Regions from separate parts of the Solibacillus ferritrahens genome, predicted to be linked through region 2. Evidence: riboswitches for the same ligand, from Rfam matches in the RefSeq annotation. Region 2 holds a riboswitch; each other region holds the start of a gene.
What was found. A riboswitch is a leader RNA that binds a small molecule or an ion and turns the genes downstream of it on or off. The one in region 2 is predicted to bind thiamine pyrophosphate.

Region 1 (4,505 bases), on a different contig from region 2:
ATGTAGCTGAATTTGCAGAAGAATTTGATGCTAAACTCAAAAATAAAAATAACAAAACAAATCACGATAAAAACCAGCAGTCCAACAAAAAATAAGTATAATTATCACTTTCTTTTCAAAATAAAAAAAGAGCCTTATTTATTTTAAAAGGCTCTCTAATGATTTAGCGATAGGAAAATCTATCCTATATATACACTTTCACATGTTCCGGCTACAGGTTCATAGAAGCAATGTTGTTTAAATTGCCCTGTAAATGGTTGCCCATACCATGTCGGAGGACATTCACCAGACGGATTAAAATACCACAGGGCATATTTTGCAGGATGTTCTCTCCAATAATCTAAAGCTTGTCGCGCCAATCTTTGTTCAGTAGGTCGTGCTCGCTGATAAAACATATTCCCTTTTTGAACAGCTTCAAATGAATAGTTATTTCCTTGTACTTGATAAATGACTTGTTCAATTGTCCTTACATCATTAAAGTCTAAGCAAGAAGCCACTGCACGATTGACAATGACATTCCCAACATATAACATCCCCTGTTTTCCTTCACCTTCAGCCTCAGCTCGCATCATTCTTGCCATCAAATCGACATCTGCGTCTCGATATTTTACTCTTGGCATTTTTTCACCTCACATTTATAGTATGAAAAAGTTTGCTAGGATGCGCATATCTTAATTAGTTTTGTATAAAAATTATTTCAAAAAGTACTCTTATTCATTTATGACTTTTTCTCTCGCATTAATAGAGCATTAAGTTCATAAATTAGTATATAGAAAAAGGAGGACCGACAATTCAAATTCATGTTGTACAGCCAGGAGAATCGCTATGGGGAATTGCGCAAGCTTATGGAACGACGATACAGAATATTGTGGATGCCAATCAAATTCCCGAGCCTAATCGCTTAGTTGTAGGGCAAGCGCTTGTGATTCCAGTAAATGGTCAATATTATATTGTTCAACCGGGGGATAGCTTATGGTCAATAGGACAACGTTTTAATGTGAATTATTTGACACTTGCACAAGTAAATGGTTTATCGCCAAATGCATTATTAATGATTGGAACGCGTTTATATATTCCTCCCGCTGCGAAAACATCTGCTGAAATTTTCGCTTATGTTGAACCAAGAGGCGATGAAGTAAGTGAACTACTAGTAAATCAAGTGCGTGAAACGAGTCCCTATTTAACGTATTTAGCCCTATTCAGCTATGAAGCTGGACGGGATGGTTCATTAAAGGCGCCAGTAATTGCACCATTACCTAGTTTGGCGGCAGAAAATAATGCAAGTATTGCAATGGCGATAACGAATCTAGAAGATTATCAGTTCAGTAGTGAGCTAGCACGTGACATTTTTCAAAGTAAAGCAGTACAAAACTTACTTTTTGACAATATTATTGCAGAAGCAAAAAGAATTGGGAATGTGTCGGATATCCATTTTGATTTTGAGAGAATACCAGGTGATCAAAGGGAAGCCTATAATAATTTCTTGAGAAGTGCGGTAGAGCGTATGCATGCTGAAGGTTATACAGTTTCCACGGCACTGGCACCAAAATCGAGTGCGAATCAGCCAGGGGAATGGACGGTAGGTCATGATTATAGAGCTCATGGGGAAATAGTAGATTTTGTTATGCTAATGACATATGAGTGGGGGTATTCTGCAGGACCACCTCTGGCTGTCTCCCCGCTCCCTCAAGTTGAACAAGTAGTTCAATATGCTTTAACGGAAATTCCGGCAAATAAAATTTTACTTGGGCAAAATTTGTATGGGTATGATTGGACGTTACCTTTTGTGCAAGGGGGGGAATATGCAGAAGCATTAAGTCCACAGCGTGCAATTGAAATAGCCAAACGTTATAATGCTGCCATTCAATATGACTATACGGCACAGGCACCGTACTTTAACTATTATGATGAGCAAGGACGTTCACATATTGTATGGTTTGAAGATGCACGTTCCATCCAGGCAAAATTTAATTTAGTAAAAAGACTGAATTTACGGGGTGTCGGTTATTGGAAACTTGGTTTACCTTTCCCCCAAAACTGGCAACTTATCGGTTCAAACTTTAATGTCGTTAAGAAATAAAATAGGATTAAATAAAAACTCAGATGAAATGGTATATAGCTCATCTGAGTTTTTATAAGTGATGTGGCAATTTACAATCGTACTTTGCATTAGAAAGTATATTATGAATCTAAAATTTTACCATTTACTTGCCATGTAAATTTTATTCTGATACACTCGACGTAATTAAATGCATTTGCAGGGGGACACATTTGTGTTGAGAAGGTTAAAACCTGACCCTTAGAACCTGACCGTTAATACGGACGTAGGGAGCAAAGTACAATTATACATATGTACTTACTAAGACCCCGCGTATTTTACGTGGGGTCTTTCTTTTGCAGTGACACTTAATAATATTTTTATTAGGAGTGGTAAAAATGATTGCATGTACTATAGCAGGATCCGATAGTGGGGGCGGGGCTGGCATTCAAGCTGATTTAAAAACCTTTCAAGAGCTTCGAGTTTTCGGCACATCAGTGATTACAGCTTTAACGGCTCAAAACACAAAAGGGGTGCATGGAATCTATCCTGCTACTGCTGATTTTGTAAAGGATCAATTAAATGCAGTACTCGATGATTTTGATTTAAAAGCTGTTAAAACAGGTATGCTGTTTAATGCAGAAATCGTAGAAACAATTGTCTCGGTATTGGAATCTAAAGAAATACCACTTATTTTAGATCCAGTAATGATTGCAAAAGGCGGGGCTAGCTTATTGAAAGAGCAAGCAACAATAGCTTTAAAGGAAAAACTACTTCCGGTTGCAACGGTTTGTACACCGAATATACCCGAAGCAGAAGTATTGACCGGGCTTACGATCAAAACCGAAGAGGAAATTAAATTTGCAGGGGAATATTTATTAAATTTAGGTATGCAATGTGTAGTGATAAAAGGTGGTCATTTAGCGGGTAAGCATGCGATTGATACGGTGTTTATTCGAGGGGAAAAGCCTTTTAAAATGAAAACAGAAAGACTGAAAACAATTCATACACATGGAACAGGATGTACATTTTCAGCAGCAATTACCGCAGAAATTGCGAAAGGGAAACCATTAAAAACAGCGATCATTGAAGCAAAAAAGTTTGTTCAATTAGCGATTCGTTACCCACTGAATATTGGTCATGGATTTGGCCCTACAAACCATTTTGCCTACCAGGAGCACCGCGGAATTTGCGACGTGCAAGTAATTTAATTAATTTATTGAGTAAATTGTACCCGTTTCTTGAAGTGAATAACTTGTGGCATTTTTTTAACTCTCAAAAAGTACTACTTACCTCGATATAGTAATGTATCAATTTGCTCTTTTCTACTATTCTGGCAATTTAGTATGATGGACTTGTTGAACAATTTAGATAATAGGAGTGAAATAAATGTGGAAAAAACTTTCTGCTTCTGCCCTTACATTAACACTTTTAACTAGTGGAATGGCTGGAGTATCAGCGGCATCTACTTCCAACAATGAAGAAATGACACGTGGAGATTTTGTGAAGGCAGTCATTGATGCATTAGGGGTAGAAGTAGGTTCTGGACAATCCGTTCAATTCAAGGACGTACCCGATTCACTGAAGCCATATATTGAAAAGGCTGTGGAACTAAAGTTAATTAAAGGTAAAACACCGACGCAGTTTGCACCAAATGAAAAATTGACACGCACACATGCCTTCCTTATTGCAGCTAGGGGTATACCGGATGAAAAACAATATTCCGAAAATGTATTAAATCAATTTAAAGATGCGAATAAAATTGGATCTGGGAATCGTCAAGAGATGGCAAAGGCAGTAGAGTTAGGCTTATTAACAGGCTATGAAGACGGGACGATCAAACCGAATGAGTTTGTCACGAAAGTCCAAATGCAAAAGATTCTGCAGCGGTTTTTGGCGGAATATAACCCAGTTGAAGCAAATACGACCGTGGCATTGCGCATTTTAGGTACGACGGATATTCATACTAATATTATGAATTATGATTATTACAAAGATGCGCCAACGAATAGTTTAGGCTTGGCAAAAACTGCGTTGCTCATCGAAAAAGCTCGTGAGGAAAACCCGAATACAGTATTATTTGATAATGGAGATGCCATTCAAGGAACGCCTCTTGGCTCTTACATTCAATCCGTGAAAAAATTAAAAGAAGGAGAAGTCCATCCTTCTATTGCATCAATGATTGCGTTGGATTATGATGCTGCGACTTATGGCAATCATGAATTTAATTACGGCTTGGAATTTATTGATGAAGTAACAGATGATGCACCATTCCCGTATGTCAATGCGAATGTACGCAATGCTTTGACAAAAGAATTAAAGTATGAGCCGTATGTCATGATTGAAAAAGAAGTAATTGATTCAACAGGAAATAGTACGATGATTAAAATTGGTGTAACAGGCATTGTGCCTCCACAAATTTTAAAATGGGATAAAGCAAATTTAGAAGGAAAAGTAACAGTAGATG
Region 2 (4,505 bases):
TTCATGGATTGGGCTATTCGCGACAGGCCAAACAATTTCTGTATCGGTTATGATGGGATTACTGATGTTAATCGGTATTGTTGTCACGAACGCTATCGTACTTGTTGACCGTATTATCCGTATGGAACATGAAGGTATGAATATGCGTGAAGCAATATTGGAAGCTGGGGCAACCCGTTTACGACCAATTTTAATGACCGCGATTGCAACAATTGGTGCGATGTTACCAATGGCATTCGGTGGTGCTGGTGGCGGACTAATATCTCAGGACTTAGCCGTAACAGTAATTGGTGGTTTATTATCATCAACAGTATTAACATTAGTCATCGTTCCGATTGTATATGAAGTATTATCGAAAATGCTGAAGAAAAATCGTAAAGATGTAAAAGACAATTAATATGGGCGGCCTGTAGGAATAATATTCTTACAGGCTGTTTTTTATTGTACAGTTAAGGGTAAAGAAGTTAAGTTTTAAAGACCTAAGCGGGAGGGATTTCATGAGAAAAATATTGCTTTTTAGTTTTATATTTTTTGCAACAGCCATTTTTCATCCAATGACTACAAATGCTGCTACAGAAAAGATTGACCTTGGTAAGTACCCAGTACAAGTAATCGCAAAAAAGGATACGGAACTAAAGGATAAGAATGGGGCTGTTTTAAAAAGAGTAGCAAAAGGGGAAAAGCTTTTATTAACCGGGATACAAGGGAAGCAAGGTATCGTAAGAAATTCTTCTAAAACAGCTTTCCTTACTTTAACTGATGTTCACTATGCTCAATTAGTTGACGGTTCAAAAATGTTAACATTTGATGAAATAGCCTCTAAGTTAAAAATGATTTCCCTGATGTATCCTTCACTTACGCAATTACAGGAAATTGGACAATCTGTTGAAGGGCGCTCTATCTATTCAATAAAGCTCGGAACTGGTAAAAAGGAAGTTTTATTTGATGCGGCATTTCATGGCCGGGAACATATGACGACGAATGTGCTGATGGAAATGATTGATACATATTTAAAGGCCTACGTGAATGGCACGAAGATAGAAAAATATGATGTGAAAACGATATTAAGTGAGGTAAGTATTGTGTTTGTACCAATGGTTAACCCAGATGGTGTAACACTTTCACAAGGTGGAAAAGTGAAAACATCTATGGCCAAGTTGAGAGCGATGAATGGGAGCTCCAATTTTAATCGTTGGAAAGCAAATATAAATGGTGTCGATTTAAACCGTCAATTCAATGTGAACTGGCAATTAATTAAAATGACAAAGCCTTCGTATAAAGAATATAAAGGAAAAGCGCCGAATACAGAGCCTGAAGCACTTGCAATGAAAAGACTGATTGATCGCGGCAATCACTTAGCCTATGTATCTTATCATTCATCCGGTCAAATTATATATTGGAGTCGAGCGAAGAACCAATTTGAACGTACGAAAAAGCTAGTAAAGGGAGTTTCTTCAATTACAGGCTATAAAATGATGCCTGTAACAACAAAAAACGAACCAATTGCAGCTTCTGAGGACTACTTCACAAAAGTTAAAGACCGACCTGCGATGACGGTTGAAATAGCACCATATGCCGGTGAAGCTTCGGTACCACTGAAACGCTGGAACAATGTTTGGAAGCAAAATAAAACTGTCGCACTATACGTAGCGAATGAAGCGAGAAAATGGTAGGTAGTAGGAAATAATTTAAAATACCATTGCATTTATTCAGAATTATCAGTAGACTAGTAGTAATTAAATGAATTTGCAGGGGGACACGTAAGTGTTGAGAAGGTAAAACCTGACCCTTAGAACCTGTTCCGTTAACACGGGCGTAGGGAGCAAAATGTACAAGCTAATAATCGTACGTGGCGCTCTCCATCTTTTTGGAGAGCTTTTCTTTTGCAAATTTTTTAATTGCGGGGGGACACAATTGTGTTGAGAAGGTTAAAACCTGACCCTTAGAACCTGACAGTTAATACTGGCGTAGGGAGCAATAAGTGCGTACATATGCACTTTTTTAGGCATCTCTACTTTTCGTAGAGGTGCCTTTTTTGCTTACGCCTCCAAGGAGGAATTAGGATGGATTTTTGTGGAGAAGTAAGAAAGCAAACGGAATATTATTGGGAGGCCAGTTTGAAGCATCCATTTGTACAAGGTATTGCTGATGGAACATTGGAGCTGGAAAAGTTTAAATTTTATATGCTGCAGGACTCATATTATTTAAAGCATTATATGAAACTACTTGCGATGCTGGCGGCAAAAGCTAATGAGGATGAGGATGTAGCTTATTTCCTGGAAACCGCGAACTTTATCCGGGAAGCAGAGTTAGAGCTACACCGTTCGACTTTTAATGAGTTGCAGGTTACGCCTGAAGAAATCAGTAATTTTGAACCAGCACCTGCAGCGTACAATTATGTCAGTCACATGTATCAAGCATTTTATACAGGGATGATTGCCGACGCATACGCTGCGATACTACCTTGCCCGTGGTTATATCAGGAAATCGGAGCCGCATTACGAAAAGCAACACCGGGTGTTAAGTTGTATCAGCAGTGGATTGATTTATATGCCTCCGCTGAGATGGAACAAACAATTGAAAAACAAAAGGAAATGATGAATCGATTTGCACAGATGCCAGGAAATGATGAACGTGAATTGACAGCCCATTTCAAGCGCAGTTGCTATTATGAGTGGCAGTTTTGGGAAATGTCCTGGACTTGTCAGGATTGGCAACAGGAAGTGTATAGGAATGAGCATGTTACGAACTTGTAAACATCCTGGAGGGGCGTAGTTATATGAAGTTAATGGCAGTAACAGATGATAGTCAGCCAATTTTAGTATTAGCACAAAAAATCATTCAAATTCAGCAAATCGTGGATTATATCCAAATACGTGAAAAAACAAAAACAGCAAAAGAAGTGGTGACTTTACTGGAATATTTGGATAAGGGAGCTGTCCCGAAAGACAAAATCATCGTAAATAGTCATTTGGATATTGCCTTGAGCAACGGTATTCAAACGATTCATTTACCGGAGAGAGGCTTATCGGGACAACAGGTTAAAGATCAATATCCACAACTTCGAATAGGTAGATCGATTCATGATTATGTGGGCGCCATGGAGGCAGAGCGGCAAGGGGCTGATTATGTTCTTTATGGACATTGCTTTGAAACAAACAGTAAAAAAGGAAAGGTTCCAAACGGTCTTTCTCCCATACATGAAATGAAAAAGAACTTAAAAATTCCCGTCTTCGCGATTGGTGGGATTCATGTGGATCGAGTACAGGCACTCCTAGATGTTAAGGCAGATGGGATAGCGGTTATGTCCGGTATTTTTTCGGCAACGCATCCATTTGCAGCAGCACACCAATATAGGGAGGCCATTAAAGATGCAATCAAGCTATGACGTAGTCGTAATTGGCGGAGGGATTATTGGAAGTGCGATTGCCTATTATTTAGCAAAGGATCAAGTCGAGGTAGCCGTCCTTGAGGAAAGTCGAATTGGTCTAAAAGCGACAAGTGCAGCGGCGGGTATGCTTGGTGCACATTCGGAATATGAGGGCGATGGAAAGGACTTCTTCACTTTTGCGAGATACAGTCAGGCGCTCTATTCGAAGATACAGGATGAACTATACGGGCTAAGTGGCATTGATATTGGCTGCAAAAAGGGAGGGATTTTAAAGCTGGCCTTTTCTGAACGTGACAAGAAAGAATTAGGGACAATACTCGCACTGCCTACTGTGACATGGCTTGAAGCAAATGAAGTAAAAAATCTAGAACCCGATGTTTCCCCGCATATAATAGGGGCTGCCTATATTGAAGAGGATACTAGTGTACTGCCGTATCGTGTATGCCAGGCTTTTTTTAAAGGGGCACAAGTTTACGGTGCATCCATTTTTGAGCATACAAAGGTGTTAAAGATTCAAAAGCAGCAGGATACTTTTCAAATAGATACAACACTAGGAATGATCAAAGCAAAACGAGTTGTCATTGCTACGGGTGCTTGGAGTAATCCCTTTTTTCAGCAGCTAGGTATAGAGCAGCAAATAACACCGGTCAAAGGGGAATGTATTGCTGTTGAAGGGAGAAGCACTTTATTAAAACATACTATTTTTCATGATAAATACTATATCGTTCCTAGAAATAATGGGGAGCTAGTTATTGGCGCTACTATGAAGGGAAATGATTGGTCAGAACACGTAAGCCTGGATGGCATGGAAACATTAATTCAAAAAGCGAAGGAACTCTTTCCTGCAGTTGGTCAGATGAAGATTAATGCTGCCTGGTCAGGATTGCGTCCACAAACATTCGATCAAAAACCGTTTATAGGCTTTCATCCACATGATGATGCGATATTATTTGCAACAGGACATTATAGAAACGGGATTTTATTAGCACCAGCAACAGGTGAGATGATTGCGAGCTTCATATTAAAAAAAGCTGTAAAAAAAGAATGGGTCGAGGCTTTTCAAATGAATCGACCGAACAGGAGATGAGTAAGCGATGTCTATTACAGTGAATGG
Region 3 (4,505 bases), on a different contig from region 2:
GAGTCTGCACTCTTACAAGAAGGCTTCCATATAGAAGCATATAAACAAGCGCTACTATCTCAGCAGGTTCAACAACAAATACAGGAAACATTAGAGAGCTATAAGCAAAATGTCCATACTTTAACAGTGCAAATTGCAGAAGAACAACAAATGTTAGAGGGAAAAGAATTGGTGGATTTGAAGGCTATTGAGCAACAGATTTCGCTGCTTAATGAGCAAATAGAAGCCCAATATTCAGAAGTGAAATTAGTCCATTCTTACGCATTACAGTGTGGGGAAACTTTAGAAAAGCTTGAAAAATCAGCTCGACAAATAGAAGATTATAAAGAAAAATTAATGCAAGTCGAACATGTATATGATTTAATTCGTGGACAGAATGAAGCGAAAATTTCTTTTGAACGATTTGCGCAAATAGGCTATTTAGAAAAAGTAACACAAGCTGCAAATGAAAGACTACGTGTTTTATCAAATGGTCAGTATTTTTTAAAGTCAACGGGTCGTAAAGAAGGAAATGCACAAAGCGGGTTAAGTATTGATGTATATGATAGCAACACTGGGCAAACACGCGATGTTAAAACATTATCCGGAGGTGAAAAATTCAATGCTTCGCTTTCACTAGCTTTAGGAATGGCGGATGTTATTCAAAGTGTTCAGGGCAGTGTGCATATTGATACTATGTTCATCGATGAAGGCTTCGGTACGTTGGATGAAGAAGCATTACGACGCGCTATCGATATTTTAATTGACCTACAGCAAACGGGTCGCTTAATCGGTGTCATTTCACATGTCGCGGAACTTAAAGCAGCGATGCCGGCCATTTTACAAGTACAAAAGCTAAAAGAAGGCTATAGTAAAACAGAAATTATTATTAAATAAATGATTGTACAAAAAAACACATTTCACACGAAAGACTGAGTGAAATGTGTTTTTGTGTTAACGCTTTGTAGCTCGTCGTGTAGTTGTTGCACGTTGCGGAGTAGATTTTTTATCCATCATTTTTTTTATGATGGGATAAAGTATTGGACCGAATTTAATTGCTGTTTTAACAAGTTTGTTTAGTTTCATACGTATACACTCCTTAACGAATATCATTTCGTATAAGAAATATACCCAATTAAGGAGCTTTCATAAACATTAACGTAAAACTTTAATAGCTTTCACTAAATTCCAAATTCCCGTAATTGAAAAGATAATCAGTAAAGCAACAAGGGCAATAAAATGCGAACTTACAAAGAAATCCTGTATCGCCAAAGTTTCATGAGTCAAAAATAGCGAAATAAAAAAGTAAATAATATACAAAACACCAAAAGCAATCGGAATAAGTTGGGTAATAAAAGCCTTTTTCGAGTGCTCCCTTACAAAATCATCTTTTGAAACAACATATATAATGAACGGCAAGATAGAGGGTGCAAAGTAAAAGCTTAAATAGCTTAATGCACTTAATCCTTTTGATTGATCCATTTCATTCACTCCTTTGTATGTATACGAACGGTCTAGAATTTAGTTACAAAAAAATCGTCTGTTGAAAGTTGGAAAAATATTCGATACAATTAATTTGTTCAAACAATATTTATTTAGATGTACCACAAGGGGAGCCGAGTAAGTCGGCTGAGATTGTGCACGTAATTGCACTGACTCTTTGAACCTGTAAGTTAGCACTTGCGTAGGGATGTGGATAGAAACCGACTGTTCAAACGATAGTCAGGCTTTTGTCCTGATTATCGTTTTTTTTATTTTTGCAGATGGATTTCTATTCCTTCTTCACTTCTGTTACATCGGAAAAAGGAAAGGAGCATTGTTATGGACAAAAAGAGATTACTTATGATGGTGGAAATAGCGATTTTCGCTGCCGTCGGACTGGTGCTGGATCAAATATCATTTAAAATGTGGGCGCAAGGTGGATCGATTAGCTTTGTAATGGTTCCTATTATTTTAATGGCAATTCGTTGGGGGTTAACAGCAGGTCTTGCAACTGGCCTACTAATCGGAATAATGCAGATGATGTTTGGAGCTTATATTGTCCACTGGCTTCAGGCAATTCTTGATTATGGTCTTGCTTTTACTGTAGTAGGTTTAGCGGCAATTATAAGAAAGCCTTTATTACAAGCAACGCAATCACTAAATAAAACAAAAATGGCGCTTTACATTGTAATAGGTACGTTATTAGGTGGATCTTTACGATTCGTTTGCCACTTACTTGCCGGAGTTGTCTTCTTTAAGGAATTTGCAGGCGACGATAACGTATGGATGTATTCCATTATTTACAACGGTTCCTACATGCTGCCAGCAACAATTATTACAGCTATTATTGCCATCTTATTATTCACGTCTGCACCACGTTTATTGCAAAAAGTACAATAAGTTTAATTATTAATATAGAACTAGGTTTGAAGTGCGGATTGCCATCTTCAAATCTAGTTTGTTTTTTTATTATAAATGTACTCTAATCTATACTTCATTTTTGCACATAATTCCTGGATTTAAACACATCATTTAAAAAAACAATGAACACTTACAACCGATTTTAAGTATGTTATAGTTAAGGGTAGACATTGTTTAGAGGAAGGAAGTTACACATGATTGTTACAACACAAGAAGAAATCAAAGCTTTTAAAAAAATAGGACGTATTTGTGCTGAAATTCGTGAAGCGATGAAAGCGGCGACAGTACCGGGCGTGACAACAAAAGAATTGGATGAAATTGCAGGGCGAATGTTTGCCGAGGCTGGCGCAATTTCAGGTCCAAAAGGTGAATATGACTTCCCTGGCTATACTTGTATTTCAGTGAATCATGAAGTGGCACACGGTATTCCAGGTAGTAAAGTGATTCAAGAAGGCGATATTGTCAACATTGACGTATCAGGTTCATTGGATGGGTATTTTGCAGATACTGGTATTTCCTTCGTTGTCGGGGAAGGCTACGAGGATAAAGAAAAGCTTTGTGCTGTAGCAAAATCAGCATTTGAACGTGCAATGACAAAAGTTAAAGCAGGTTCAAAATTAAATCAAATTGGTAAAGCAGTTGAACGTGAAGCGCGTGATCATGGCCTAACGGTTATTATGAACTTAACGGGGCATGGTTTAGGAAAATCATTGCATGAAGAGCCAAACCACGTATTAAACTATTATGATGCCTGGGATACAACAATTATGAAGGAAGGGATGGTTTTAGCAGTAGAACCATTCATTTCAGCAAAGGCAGAGCATATTGTCGAATCTGGGGATGGTTGGACATTTGTCACTCCGGATAAATCATTAGTCGCTCAAATTGAACATTCAATTATTGTAACAAAAGACAAACCAATTATTTTAACAACATTAGAAGACTAATTAGAAAACGTGGAAGCATATAATGCGGCCACGTTTTTTACTTTTGTTCTAGCGGGTGTTTAAATCAACATAAAATAATCAAACGATTCAAATAAATCACAACAACAATTACCATTTTCATACACTTTCAAGTAAAATATATGTAAGGATTCGTAATAGAGGAGGCCGTTGAATGAAGAAACTAAATGATTTGGATCTAACATTAAAATTGGATAAGAAGCTATACAAAAAGCAATTGAAAGAGCTGCAGTATGAAGTGCTTAATATTCAGCAATTTTTATACAACAATAAAATCGGTCTCATCTTCGTATTTGAAGGAATGGATGCAGCAGGAAAAGGGGGGGCCATTAAGCGATTAACAGAACACATTGATCCCCGTGGATTAATCGTTTCGCCAATTTCCGCACCACAGCCACACGAAATGCGTTATCATTATATGCATCGATTTTGGAGGAAGTTACCCCAGCATGGACAGATTGCCATCTTTGACCGTTCCTGGTATGGTCGTGTATTAGTGGAACGCATCGAAGGCTTTGCAAAAGAACATGAATGGCAGCGGGCGTATAACGAAATTAATGGTTTTGAAAAGCAATTAACAGATGAAGATTATATTATAGTTAAATTCTGGATTCATATAGATGCAGATGAGCAATTGAAGCGTTTCATGGAAAGAGCGGAAGATCCGTATAAATCATGGAAACTAACAGATGAAGATTGGCGAAATCGTGAAAAGTTTAATTTATATATAGAAGCGGCAGATGAGATGTTTGCTAAAACAAATACAGAAAATGCCCCTTGGTGTTTAATTCCTGGCAACGATAAATTTTATGCACGAGTACAAGTGCTAAAAGAAGCTGTTGCTCAAATTGAGAATCAAATAACAAAACGGGGTCTTCAACTTACTAATGTTTTTGAAAATCATAATGAACAAGCAGCAGAAAGTACACTGCCTGAATTTATAGAAATACAGCCAAAGCAAAAAAAGAAAAAGTCATAAACGGATAAATAAGTTTGGCTGTGAAATGTAGGTGAGTTAAATGAAAAGCTTATTCAAGCTATTTCAAAAGAAGGAGGGTCCAATGGTTCAACTTATTGGGCAACAATGTTCATTGCGTACTTTTACCCTGTCTGATGCAAGAGCATTGACAAAGCTATTAGTAGATAATAAGTTTTACT
Region 4 (4,505 bases), on a different contig from region 2:
CTTTGATACTAAATAGGAGGCAAAAGAGAGAAAGGGTTCATTTGGGAAGGATACGGCTATTTTTGCTAAAATCCATCCTAAAAGAAGCGCGATCAACCCTCCGAATAAAATTGCTATCCAGCCATCAGAAGATACAGTATGTTCGGTTATATACCGAGGCAAAAATAAAATTGTAATACTAATCGTATTCGAAGCAACAGCAAACATAATGTCTTTATCTTGAATCGATTCATTGTTTTTATAAAGTTTCATTACTTCACTGATCCTCCGTCTTTCTTTTTCTTATTCGATTTCAGGAATGGCTGAAATGAGCGTTTTGACAATACTGTAATCGGAGCCCTTACGACAATATTTTCAAGGGTCCATAAGTTGCCGGGAGAAAAGGATTGTGTATATGGAACACCAATACTTTTTAAGTTGGCAAGATGAACATAAATCATAATAAACACTAAAATAATTCCGTATAGCCCTAAAATTGCCGCAGCAAATATAGTAGCGAGGCGAACTATTCGCAAGCCAATCGCAAAGCTGTAATTGGGTATGGTGAATGCGCAAATGGCCGTTAAAGAAATAACTATAACCATGATGGGGGTTACAATACCCGCCATAACGGCAAGTTGACCAATAACTATACCGCCTACAATCCCAATTGTCTGACTGATTTTATAGGGGAGTCTTGTTCCAGCCTCCTGCAATACTTCATAAAAAAAGACGAGGATTAAAGCTTCAATTAAGGACGGAAATGGAATCCCTTCCCTAGCTGCCGTTATTGTAAATAATAGCTGAGCCGGAATTAATTCTGGATGGTATGAAATTAATGCAACATATAGGGCTGGTAAAAATATAGTCATGTAGAAAGAGAATAAGCGCAATAATCGAAGTAATGAACTTATTAACCAACGTTGGTTATAGTCTTCTATTGACTTTAATGAATCCCCGAAAGTGATAGGCATTAAAAGAGCAAAGGGTGACCCTTCAACAATAATGGCTATTTTACCTTTCAATATATTGAAAGCCACCCTATCCGGTCTTTCTGTATCTAAAATTTGTGGAAAGGGTGACAGAAGATTATCTTCAATCCACTGTTCAATAAATCCAGAATCCGGTGCGAAATCAATATCAATTGTTTTAACGCGACGCAAAACTTCCTGTAAAAGATCTTCTCTTACAACCCCATCAATATAACAAATGGCAATTTTCTGGTTGGAATGTGTGCCAACTTCCATCATATCGACTCGAAGATTGGGATCTTTGATTTCCTGGCGAATGAGCGAGAGGTTAATTTTAAAATTCTCTATAAACCCTACTCGGGACCCTCGAATAACTGATTCAGATTGCGGCTCTTCAAGGGCACGATATTCCATTCCGCTCGTTCCGATAAGAGCGGCTTCACTTACACCTTCCAGTAAGAAAACTGTATCGCCGGCTAAAAGCGTTTTAATTACCTGCTTCATTTCCTTCGATCTGTTGATTTCAGCAATGGCGATTATTTCTTCATAGACATGATCAAACAAATTCGAGTGAATATGTTTTCTGTTTAATTCAAGAACTCTTAATATATTTTTATTTAATAAATCCTCGTTTATAAGCCCTTTTATATAAATTAAAGCAAAAGGATGGTTCAACCGGCCAATTCTGCTTTTTCGGATAATAAGATCTGAAGAATTTCCAAGTATTTTTTTTATTACTGTAATATTTTCATCTAATTGGCCATCGAGATATAGGGGATTATTGTATTTTTCATTTGAAGATTGGACCATTTTCTTAACTCCTGTTCAAATGATGTAATAAGTTTATTGTTTTATTTTTTCCAAATAATATGCAATTCATACTTTAATTCGATGTGTTATTGAATCTTTAAAATGTGGGTGTAGCTTAGATTGAGTGAGCAATCTAAATGTATGAATTTGACATTCAACATACCTGTTGATAATATGGAGGAACAAACAAAATAGCATATATTGCGGGGGGACTCTTTTGAGTTGAGAAGGTTAAAACCTGACTCTTTGAACCTGTCAGTTAACACTGGTGTAGGGAAGCGATTCATTATATTTTTAAGCAATAATTTGAATTGTGCTTTCCCAATTTTATTTAAATGGGAGAGCACTTTTTTATTTTCGCATGCTTAAGTGAATTCATATCGAAAGCCTCTGTCCTGTGATTCTATTTGTTCGTATTCAGAATGTTAATAGAAAGGTGTTTGGTAAATGGGTATTAAACAGGAGATTCAAAGTGAAATAATTCAGGCAGTTGAAACGGTAAAACAGATAAATCCGATGGCAGGTTCTATTACGAACTCTGTAACCATTAATCTAGTGGCAAACGCTCAGCTTGCTGTTGGCGGATCTGCAGCTATGGTATATTTGCCGGATGAAGCGGAGTTTTTGGCAAAAACCGGAGGAGCTACATATGTCAACGTTGGTACACTTCTACCGATTTATGAAAAGACATTACCCCATGTAGCAAAAGTATTGCATGAAGCAGGAAAGCCATGGGTGTTAGATCCCGTTGCTGTTGGTATTGGCTCCCTAAGGACACAACTTTTAAAACAATTTAAAGTATTTAAACCGACAATTATTAGAGGTAACGCCTCAGAAATTATCGCATTAGCAGGTTTATGGGAATTAGATGGGGGGACAGATGAATCAAATGTGCGCGGTGTTGATTCTACTGATTCCGTACATGCGGCTAAAAAAGCAGCAATTGCTCTTGCAAAGTGGACAGGGGGTGCGGTTGCTGTCTCAGGGGAAACCGATTTAATAACAGATGGATCTATTATAGCTATCTCTTATGGAGGGTCATATTTTATGGAAAAAATCACGGGTGCAGGTTGCTCGTTAGGTGGAGTTGCAGCTGTGTATGCAGCGGCAGCTAATCCATTTATTGCAGCACTTACTGCCTCTGCTGTGTACAACTTAGCGGGAAAAAGAGCTGAACTTAAAGTAGATGGTCCCGGAAGTTTTCAAGTACAATTTTTAGATGAATTATATAAAGCGACAGCTGAAGAGATTGCAAACAACCCATTTGATTTGGAGGAGGTTTAAATCGTGAATACATTAGTAGCAGTTGCAATTGCGCCTTTTGGTGTAGGAGATGAATTATCTCAGGAAATAGCCGAGGTAGTGAAAGTTATCCGAGATTCAGGACTACCTAATCACACTACAGCCATGTTTACAGAAATTGAAGGCGAATGGGATGAAGTAATGAAAGTAGTAAAAGAAGCGACATTTATCCTTGCCGAAAAAGGAATTCGAACGGAAGTGGTGTTGAAAGCTGATATCCGTCCGGGATACACAAATACAATCAATACAAAAGTAAATAAAGTGAATGATATTTTAGGAGGATAATATGAGAAACATTAAGAACCTTGATATTTCAGCATATTTAGTTATAGGTCCCGAAAATACAAAAGGACGTCCAGTTGTATCAATTATTAAAGATGCAGTAGAGGCAGGATTCACTTGCATCCAAATACGCTCAAAAGTCGCTTCTGCCAGAGAATTAATTCAATTAACACGTCAAGCAGCAGATGTCATTGAAGAGACTGGAAAATCCCAGGAAGTGACACTGCTTGTAAATGACCGTCTAGATGTTGTTTTAGCTGCTAGATCGCAAGGGATTAAAGTTGACGGCATTCATGTAGGACAAACAGATATACCGGTGAACGTTTGTCGTGAATATTTAGGGGGAGATCTTATTATCGGTTTATCTGCTCGAGTTGATCAATTATTTGACTATATTAAGACAGAGGATGTCTCTCAACTTGATTATTTTGGCGTAGGGCCGTTACATGAGACCTCAACAAAACCTGATTGCGGAATTGGGGAAGACGGAAAAGTGATTACGAGAAGTATTGACGATATTGCGAAAGTTGCTGAGCTTAGTTCAATTCCCGTAGTCGTAGGCGGGGGTGTAAAGCTCGCGGATATTCCGACCCTAGCACAAACTGGAGCACACGGTTTCTTTGTAGTATCTGCTGTCACGGAGGCCGATAATCCAAAACAAGAAGCAACAAATTTAGTGAACACCTGGAACAATTATAAATCCAAATTAATATAAAACATCAGATTAAGGAGAGTACGCAATGACTGCTTCCCTTGAGGACGTATATAAGAATTCCTTCTTACATCCAACTTTAATAATCCCAAGCTATTGCCATCACAATTATTCTCTTACTCTTATTCCCCTACTATTTGGTTATTACAGGTCCAACCAATCAATTTGTAATTTCATACACTGCATTATATAGCTTATTGTCGCTAGGAATGCACAACCTTCATATCAGCATAATAAAAGTCGTTTATCATACAATTTGGTACAGGGCATTCCTTACTAATGAATAGTAGGTGGAGAAAATTGATGAATCTTAACAACCCAAATGGCAGCGATAATAAAGAGGAACATAGGACCTCTATGGATAAATGGAATAAATTGATGTTCCGCAGCAAAAATGAGAAACGGTATGTCTCGAATAGCAATAATAAAAGTAGTAGCTCTAGTGAAAC

Region 1: it holds a riboswitch for thiamine pyrophosphate, as region 2 does, so the genes downstream of both, thiD (bifunctional hydroxymethylpyrimidine kinase/phosphomethylpyrimidine kinase) here and tenA (thiaminase II) in region 2, are expected to answer to the same signal.
Region 3: it holds a riboswitch for thiamine pyrophosphate, as region 2 does, so the genes downstream of both, thiT (energy-coupled thiamine transporter ThiT) here and tenA (thiaminase II) in region 2, are expected to answer to the same signal.
Region 4: it holds a riboswitch for thiamine pyrophosphate, as region 2 does, so the genes downstream of both, thiM (hydroxyethylthiazole kinase) here and tenA (thiaminase II) in region 2, are expected to answer to the same signal.

What each region holds. Positions count from the first base shown of each region.
Region 1 covers NZ_JAXCLE010000007.1:152,735-157,239, reverse strand. Annotated here, with positions in the region: gene SNE38_RS09230 (hypothetical protein) at 1-95, shown strand, start outside; gene SNE38_RS09225 (cell wall hydrolase) at 180-620, opposite strand; gene SNE38_RS09220 (LysM peptidoglycan-binding domain-containing protein) at 791-2,080, shown strand; TPP riboswitch at 2,250-2,348, shown strand; gene thiD (bifunctional hydroxymethylpyrimidine kinase/phosphomethylpyrimidine kinase) at 2,437-3,249, shown strand; gene SNE38_RS09210 (bifunctional 2',3'-cyclic-nucleotide 2'-phosphodiesterase/3'-nucleotidase) at 3,428-4,505, shown strand, end outside.
Region 2 covers NZ_JAXCLE010000023.1:4,429-8,933, reverse strand. Annotated here, with positions in the region: gene SNE38_RS16945 (efflux RND transporter permease subunit) at 1-397, shown strand, start outside; gene SNE38_RS16940 (M14 family zinc carboxypeptidase) at 498-1,673, shown strand; TPP riboswitch at 1,741-1,839, shown strand; TPP riboswitch at 1,893-1,991, shown strand; gene tenA (thiaminase II) at 2,064-2,756, shown strand; gene SNE38_RS16930 (thiamine phosphate synthase) at 2,780-3,388, shown strand; gene thiO (glycine oxidase ThiO) at 3,372-4,478, shown strand; gene thiS (sulfur carrier protein ThiS) at 4,486-4,505, shown strand, end outside.
Region 3 covers NZ_JAXCLE010000005.1:167,702-172,206, forward strand. Annotated here, with positions in the region: gene SNE38_RS07085 (SMC family ATPase) at 1-876, shown strand, start outside; gene SNE38_RS07090 (hypothetical protein) at 934-1,065, opposite strand; gene SNE38_RS07095 (DUF4870 domain-containing protein) at 1,135-1,461, opposite strand; TPP riboswitch at 1,579-1,687, shown strand; gene thiT (energy-coupled thiamine transporter ThiT) at 1,801-2,361, shown strand; gene map (type I methionyl aminopeptidase) at 2,577-3,329, shown strand; gene SNE38_RS07110 (polyphosphate kinase 2 family protein) at 3,502-4,326, shown strand; gene SNE38_RS07115 (GNAT family N-acetyltransferase) at 4,409-4,505, shown strand, end outside.
Region 4 covers NZ_JAXCLE010000005.1:110,706-115,210, forward strand. Annotated here, with positions in the region: gene SNE38_RS06825 (GerAB/ArcD/ProY family transporter) at 1-252, opposite strand, end outside; gene SNE38_RS06830 (spore germination protein) at 252-1,760, opposite strand; TPP riboswitch at 1,956-2,055, shown strand; gene thiM (hydroxyethylthiazole kinase) at 2,208-3,044, shown strand; gene SNE38_RS06840 (MTH1187 family thiamine-binding protein) at 3,048-3,347, shown strand; gene SNE38_RS06845 (thiamine phosphate synthase) at 3,349-4,059, shown strand; gene SNE38_RS06850 (DUF6944 family repetitive protein) at 4,360-4,505, shown strand, end outside.